DNA from 2 places in the Streptomyces sp. NPDC004435 genome. Region 1 is predicted to be linked to the other one. Evidence: riboswitches for the same ligand, from Rfam matches in the RefSeq annotation. Region 1 holds a riboswitch; the other holds the start of a gene.
The links. Region 1 has a riboswitch for cyclic di-AMP ahead of ACFYT9_RS12710 (M23 family metallopeptidase). Riboswitches for the same ligand answer to the same signal wherever they lie in the genome.

Region 1 (3,274 bases):
AGGGCGCCGAGGCCGCGCTGGAGCGCCTCGCCAAGCTCGTCGCCGAGGGTCTCGAGGAGCTTCCCGAGACGGTCTGACCCAGCGGGTCGATTCCTTCTCCTCCCGGACGGCCGTGTCCCCGGAATTCCCGGGCGACACGGCCGTTCGGCATTTACGGGAAGGATGAATCCCGGCATCCCGGGTCTCGGCAATTCGGTTTCCGGGCAGCACGAAATGCACTCCGGGATTGCTATTCTTTGTATACGGCGCCCGTGTTAATTCCGGACGCTCGCCGTGTTGACGGCATGTTGCGAAACCCTCACGTGGCCCCGCTCGGGCCTTTTCAGCCGGTGCAGCGGGAGCGTGTGCTCGGCGTGCAGGGCGGTCAGCGCGCGGGCCCGTTCGGCGTCCCCGCGCGCGACGGCGTCGACGATCGCCCCGTGCTCGGCCCACGCCTCCACCGGCCGGTCCGGCTGGTCCACCACGTACATCCAGGCGATCTTGTGGCGCAGCTGGGTGAGGAGGGCGGAGAGCGCGGGGCTCCCCGACGCCTGCGCGAGCGTCTCGTGGAACCAGGCGCCAAGCGCCCGCAGGTCCTCGCCCTGCCCCCGGCGGGCCCTCTCCTGCCCCAGCCTGACCAGGCCGCGCAGCACCTTGAGGTGGGCGTCGGTGCGCCGCTGGGCGGCCCGGGCGGCGCCGAGCGGTTCGAGCAGCGCCCGTACGTCGAGGAGGTCGGCGGCCTCCTGCTCGGTGGGCTCGGCGACCTGGGCGCCCGCATGGCGCCGGCTGACCACGAAGCCCTCGGACTCCAGGGTGCGCAGCGCCTCGCGGACCGGGACGCGGGAGACTCCGTAGCGGCGGGCCAGCTGCTCCTCGGTGAGCCGGCTGCCGCGCCCGAAGACCCCCGAGACGATGTCGTCCCGGATCGCCGTGCATACCGATTGCGCGGGAACCCGCATGTCCGACCTCCGCTTTCGCTCCGCGCGCACCGAATTCGAGCGGCGCTTCTCACGCGACTCTATTGCAGTGCGCCGGAAATTCCGATGCCCCCTCGGAATTCGCCCGCTCCGCGGCAGCGCCCGTATCGGGCGAGGAGACACGAAAAGGCCCCGGCTCGTGTGAGCCGGGGCCGTTTCGACGCGGGGTGACGGGTCAGAGGCTGACGCCGCGGGCGCGGAGGTACGCGACGGGGTTGAGGTCGGAGCCGTACTCGGCGGTGGCACGGGCCTCGAAGTGGAGGTGCGGGCCGGTCGAGTTGCCGGTCGAGCCCGAGATGCCTATCTGCTGGCCGGGCTCGACGGACTGGCCGACGTAGACACCGATGGACGACAGGTGGCCGTACTGGGTGTAGGTGCCGTCGTTCATCCGGATCACGATGTTGTTGCCGTACGCGCCGCCCCAGCCGGCCTCGACGACGGTGCCGGAGCCGACGGAGACGACCGAGCTGCCGTAGGCGGCGTGGAAGTCGACGCCGGAGTGGCTGCCGGAGGACCAGAGGGAGCCGCCGGTCTTGTAACCGGTGGAGACGTACGAGCCGGCGACCGGGAGGTTGAAGGAGGCGAGCCGACGGCGCTCGGCCTCACGGGCGGCGCGCTCCTTGGCCTCGCGGATCTCCTGGGCGCGGGCCTCGGCCTGGCGCTTCGCCTCGGCGCGCGCCTTGGCGCGGGCATCGGCCTCGGCGACCTCCAGCTCCTGGGCGGCGGCCTGGGCGCTGAGCTGGTCGGCGATGGACTCGTCGGCGATCACCCGGGTGAGGCCGGTGTCCTCGGGGGAACGGTCGTCCGTGTCGGCGGCGAGCGCCGGAGAGGCGAGGGTGCCGACGACACCGGTGGTGGCGAGGGCGGCCACGCCGGCGATGCCGGCGCTGCGGCGAGCCAGTCGGCTCGCACCACGATGTTTCCCGGTGGCACGGGTGAACGCCAAGACGGTTCCTTTCCTTCCTTCTCGCCTACCGGGTTAGCTGACGGGTTCGGAGCAGGAAGGTCTCCTACGGGCCCCTCCGCGCGGCGAAGGCGTCCGATTCACCCCAGGGACTGTGTGGGTCCCCGGCTCCCCAGGCTCGCGCCTGACGGGGACTCGGCGATGGCTGCCCGGTGCCGCGGGTGCGGCGCGTGCGTCGGTCGGACAGCCGGGACGACGCTAGGCCGGAGGGATGTCAATCACCAAACGGTCTCGCTGATTTGTAAGACACGCCACAGGGCAAACGATCACCCTTGGCGCCATAACGGACAAAGCGGAGGTCTCCGACGCTTCATCACATCGGAGACCTCCGCCGGGCCGACGAGGCGTCAGCTCACCACGGACACCTCACCGATGCCGAGGGCCCGCACGGGCTCCTCGATCTCGGAGGCGTCGCCCACCAGGACCGTCACCAGGCGGTCCACAGGGAAGGCGCTGCCGGCGGCGGCAGTGGCCTCGACCGTGCCCGTCTCGGCGAGCCGCGCGTACAACCGGGCCTGGTAGTCGTCCGGCAGGTGCTGCTCGACCTGGTCGGAGAGGGTCGCCGCGACCGAGGCGGCCGTCTCGTACTTGAGCGGCGCCACGCCCACCAGGTTCTGCACGGCGACGTCGCGCTCGGCGTCGGTCAGACCGCCCTCGGCCAGCGTGCGGAGCACCTTCCACAGGTCGTCGAGGGCCGGGCCGGTGTTGGGGGTGTCGATCGAGCCGCTGATGGCCAGCAGCGAGGCACCGTGGCCCTCGCCGTCCGAGCGGAGCACCTGCCCGAAGGCGCGCACGCCGTACGTGTATCCCTTCTCCTCGCGCAGCACCGCGTCCAGACGGGAGGTCAGGGTGCCGCCCAGGCAGTAGACACCGAGGACCTGCGCGGCCCAGACGGCGTCGTGGCGGTCCGGGCCGATCCGGCCGATGAGCAGCTGCGTCTGGACCGCACCGGGGCGGTCGACGATGACGACCCGTCCGGTGTCGTCGGCGGTGATCGGCGGCATCGGGCGCGGCGCGGCCGGCTTGCCGGTCCAGCCGCCGAGGGTCTCTGCGAGGACCTTGTCCAGGTCCACGCCGGTCAGGTCGCCGACGACGACCGCGGTGGCGGCGGCGGGCCGCACGTGCCCGTCGTAGAAGGCGCGGACGGCGGCGGCGTCGATGGCCTCCACCGTCTCCTTGGTGCCCTGGCGCGGCCGGGACATCCGCGCGGTGGCCGGGAAGAGCTCCTTGTAGAGCTGCTTGGCCGCGCGGCGGCTCGGGTTGGCCGCCTCGTGCGGGATCTCGTCGAGCCGGTTGGCCACCAGGCGCTTGACCTCGTCGGGGTCGAAGGCCGGGGAGGTCAGCGCCTCGGAGA
Region 2 (3,274 bases), on a different contig from region 1:
GGGCCACGCCTGGTCGGGGTCGGCCGGGACCGGCAGGCCGAGGACCTGGGCGGCGCGCAGCGCGACCCTGGTGTGCCCCTCGGGCGAGAGGTGCAGCCGGTCGTCGTCCCAGGCGCGCCGGTCCTGGACGGAGCGGAGCGACCACAGGTCGAGGACCGGGCAGTCGTAGCGGTCGGCGATGGCGCGGACGTGGGCCGTGTACGTGGCGATCTTGCCGCGCAGGTGCTTGAGGACGGGCACGTCACGGGTGTCGAAGCCGGTGGTGACCATCACGGTGCCGACGGCGGAGGTGAGGTCCCGGACGGCCCGCTCGAAGCGCTCCGCGACGTCGTCGGGGTCGGTGCCGGGCCGGATGATGTCGTTGCCGCCCGCGCAGAAGGTCACCAGGTCGGGGGCGAGCTCCTTCGCCCGGGGGACCTGCTCGGCCACGATCTGGTCGAGGAGGCGTCCGCGGACGGCCAGGTTGGCGTAGCGGAAGTCCTCGTGGTCCGGCAGCTGGTCGGCGAGGAGCACCGCGAAGCGGTCGGCCCAGCCGACGTAGCCGCCGTCGGGTCCGGGGTCGCCGACGCCCTCCGTGAAGCTGTCACCGATCGCCGCGTACGACCCGAATGACCCGAACGCGTTCTTGTCTGTTTCTCTCGAATCGTCTGCCACGGCAGCACATCCTTCCGGTTCGGATGTGACCTACGCGACCGTAAGGAGGGGTTGACGGCGGGTGATATATGCCACCGATAAAGAATTTGCCAAGCCGGAATAGGGCGAAGGCCCGGCACCGAGAGGTGCCGGGCCTTCGTGTGGCCGTGGAGCCGGACGGGTCAGATCGACACGCCGTGCTGGCGCAGGTAGGCCAGCGGGTCGATGTCCGCGCCGTAGCTCGGCGAGGTGCGGATCTCGAAGTGCAGGTGCGGGCCGGTGGAGTTGCCGGTGGAGCCGGAGAGGCCGATCTGCTGGCCGCCGCTCACCGACTGGCCGGAGGAGACGGAGAGGGAGGAGAGGTGGGCGTACTGCGAGTAGTTGCCGTCGGCGTGCTGGATGACGACCTCGTTGCCGTAGGCGCCGCTCCAGCCGGCGGAGACGACCGTGCCGGCGCCGACGGCGCGGACGGTGGTGCCGGAGGAGGCGATGAAGTCGGCACCGGTGTGGTAGCCGGAGGACCACATGGAGCCGGAGGCGCGGTACGGGGTGGAGACGCCGCCGGAGACCGGGGCGACCCAGCCGGAGGAGGCGGCCGGCTCGGCGGCGGCCGGGGCGGCGGCGCGCTCGGCGGAGCGCGAGGCGCGGGTCTGCTCGCCGGCGGCGGCCTTCGGGGCGGCCTTGCGCTCGGCCTTCGGGGCGGCCTCGGCGGCCTTCGGGGCGACCTTGGCGGCGGCGGGCTTCGGGGCGGCGGCCTTGGCGGTGTTCTTGGCACCGAGGGTGAGCTTCATGCCCGGGAGGATGAGCGAGGGGTTCTCGCCGACGACCTGGCGGTTGTCGGAGTAGAGCTTCTGCCAGCCGCCGGCCACGTTCTGCTCGGCGGCGATCTTGGACAGGTAGTCGCCGGCGACGACGGAGTACGTCTTCGGGGCGGCAGCCTTGGCCGCAGGGGCGGCCTGGACGTGGGCGGCGGCGCTCACGACGCCGGCGGAGACGGCGGCCGGGGCGGCCTGCTCGGCGGCGTGGGCTCCGGTGGCGCCGATCAGCGGCAGGGCGACGACGGCGCCGCCGGTGCCGGCGGCCACGAGGCCACGGGTGAGGAAGGTGGACTTCTGGCGGCGGTGCTTACCGTTCGCGGGCATGGCGAATTCCTCTCCGGCGCCTGCGAGGTGAGCTGTCGGGTTCGGACTGGAGATGTCCGGCCGCGTGTGTCACGCGGCTTCACCCCGAGCCGTCCTGCGTCGCGGGACCGGCGTACTTCCTTGGGTCCCCCGCTCCTGCCACGCGATGGGATGGGGTCGAATTCCGGACGGTGGCAGGATTCGGCGGTCCGACCGGATTGACGGCGACGCTAGACGAGCGGGGTCGGCGCGAACAAGCCGCCGTATTCGACGGGCATTCCGGGGCGATCTTCGGGCCCGGAATTCCGGTCACCCTCCGTCGATGACGGTCCCTCGATTCCCTTTTCAGGGCGGGTGATTGGCGCGGGCCGTCGGCCACGATCCGTCACCTTTATGACGCTGCTCACGCGCGGAATTCCATCTCCCCCTCAACCAGGGCGCGTTACCCCAAGGCATTTCAATACGGACAGATCGCCCATTACCGACCAGGGGGGTGCGCCGCGACCCGCGCCCCTGGATGATTGCGGGGGGAACCGATCTCGTCCGGTCCCGTGAACACCTCACCCCCAGGAGCATCCGTGACGCAGCAGTTGCCGCAGGTCCAGCCCCTCGAACCCGGCGAGCCCGAGCTCGCGGAGGTCCGCAACTTCCGGGACGTGGGCGGCCTGCCGACGACGGACGGGCGCGCCGTCCGCCCCGGCGCCCTCTTCCGCAGCGGCCACCTGGCCGACGCCACCGAGTCCGACGCGGCCTTCCTCGACGGCCTCGGCCTGCACACGATCTTCGACTTCCGCAACGAGGCCGACGCGAAGGTGGAGGGGCCGGACGTCGAGCTCCCGGGCGTACGGAACGTGAACATACCCCTGAGCGACCCGGCCGACGGCAAGGAGTTCTGGCGGATGGTCCGCGAGGGCGACCTCGACACGCTGCGGGGCCTGCTGGGCGACGGCAAGGCCGCGGAGCGGATGACGGTCTCGTACCGCCGGATGATCGTGGAGCGGACCGCCGAGCACAGCCGGGTCCTGCACTCCCTCGCCGAGGACTCCGTCCCGGCCCTGATGCACTGCGCGGCCGGCAAGGACCGCGCCGGGCTCTCGATCGCCATCACCCTGCTCGCCCTGGGCGTGGAGCGCGAGGCGATCGAGGCCGACTACGTGAAGTCGGACGCCCCGCACCGCCGCTACAAGGTGCGCCGCAGCTCCACCGCCCGGGACGCGATGGCGCCCGAGGTGATGGAGCTGCTCAGCCCGCTCTTCGACGCGCGGGTGGAGTACCTGCGGGCCGCGTTCGAGACGATCGACGCGACCTGGGGCTCGGTGGACACCTACCTCGCGGACGGCCTGAAGCTGGCGCCCGAGACCCGCGAGCGGCTGCGGGAGCGGTTCCTCACGGAGGCGTGAGGAAGCCGCCGTCCCGGGATCCGGCTACTGGTTCTGCCCGCCGAGCATGAAGAGCAGGTAGAGGAAGCCGGCGAAGAGGTGACCGGCGATCAGGTACGCGAAGAGGCGGAGCACAAGCCC

Region 2: linked by a shared signal. The riboswitch ahead of ACFYT9_RS24295 (peptidoglycan DD-metalloendopeptidase family protein) and the one ahead of ACFYT9_RS12710 (M23 family metallopeptidase) in region 1 are both predicted to bind cyclic di-AMP.

What each region holds. Positions count from the first base shown of each region.
Region 1 covers NZ_JBIAMB010000006.1:122,816-126,089, reverse strand. The annotation lists gene ACFYT9_RS12720 (HPr family phosphocarrier protein) at 1-77, shown strand, start outside; gene ACFYT9_RS12715 (GntR family transcriptional regulator) at 255-938, opposite strand; gene ACFYT9_RS12710 (M23 family metallopeptidase) at 1,132-1,902, opposite strand; cyclic di-AMP (ydaO/yuaA leader) riboswitch at 1,911-2,071, opposite strand; gene ACFYT9_RS12705 (M16 family metallopeptidase) at 2,268-3,274, opposite strand, start outside.
Region 2 covers NZ_JBIAMB010000013.1:211,419-214,692, reverse strand. The annotation lists gene ACFYT9_RS24300 (SGNH/GDSL hydrolase family protein) at 1-654, opposite strand, end outside; gene ACFYT9_RS24295 (peptidoglycan DD-metalloendopeptidase family protein) at 816-1,775, opposite strand; cyclic di-AMP (ydaO/yuaA leader) riboswitch at 1,780-1,943, opposite strand; gene ACFYT9_RS24290 (tyrosine-protein phosphatase) at 2,333-3,154, shown strand; gene ACFYT9_RS24285 (DUF6126 family protein) at 3,179-3,274, opposite strand, start outside.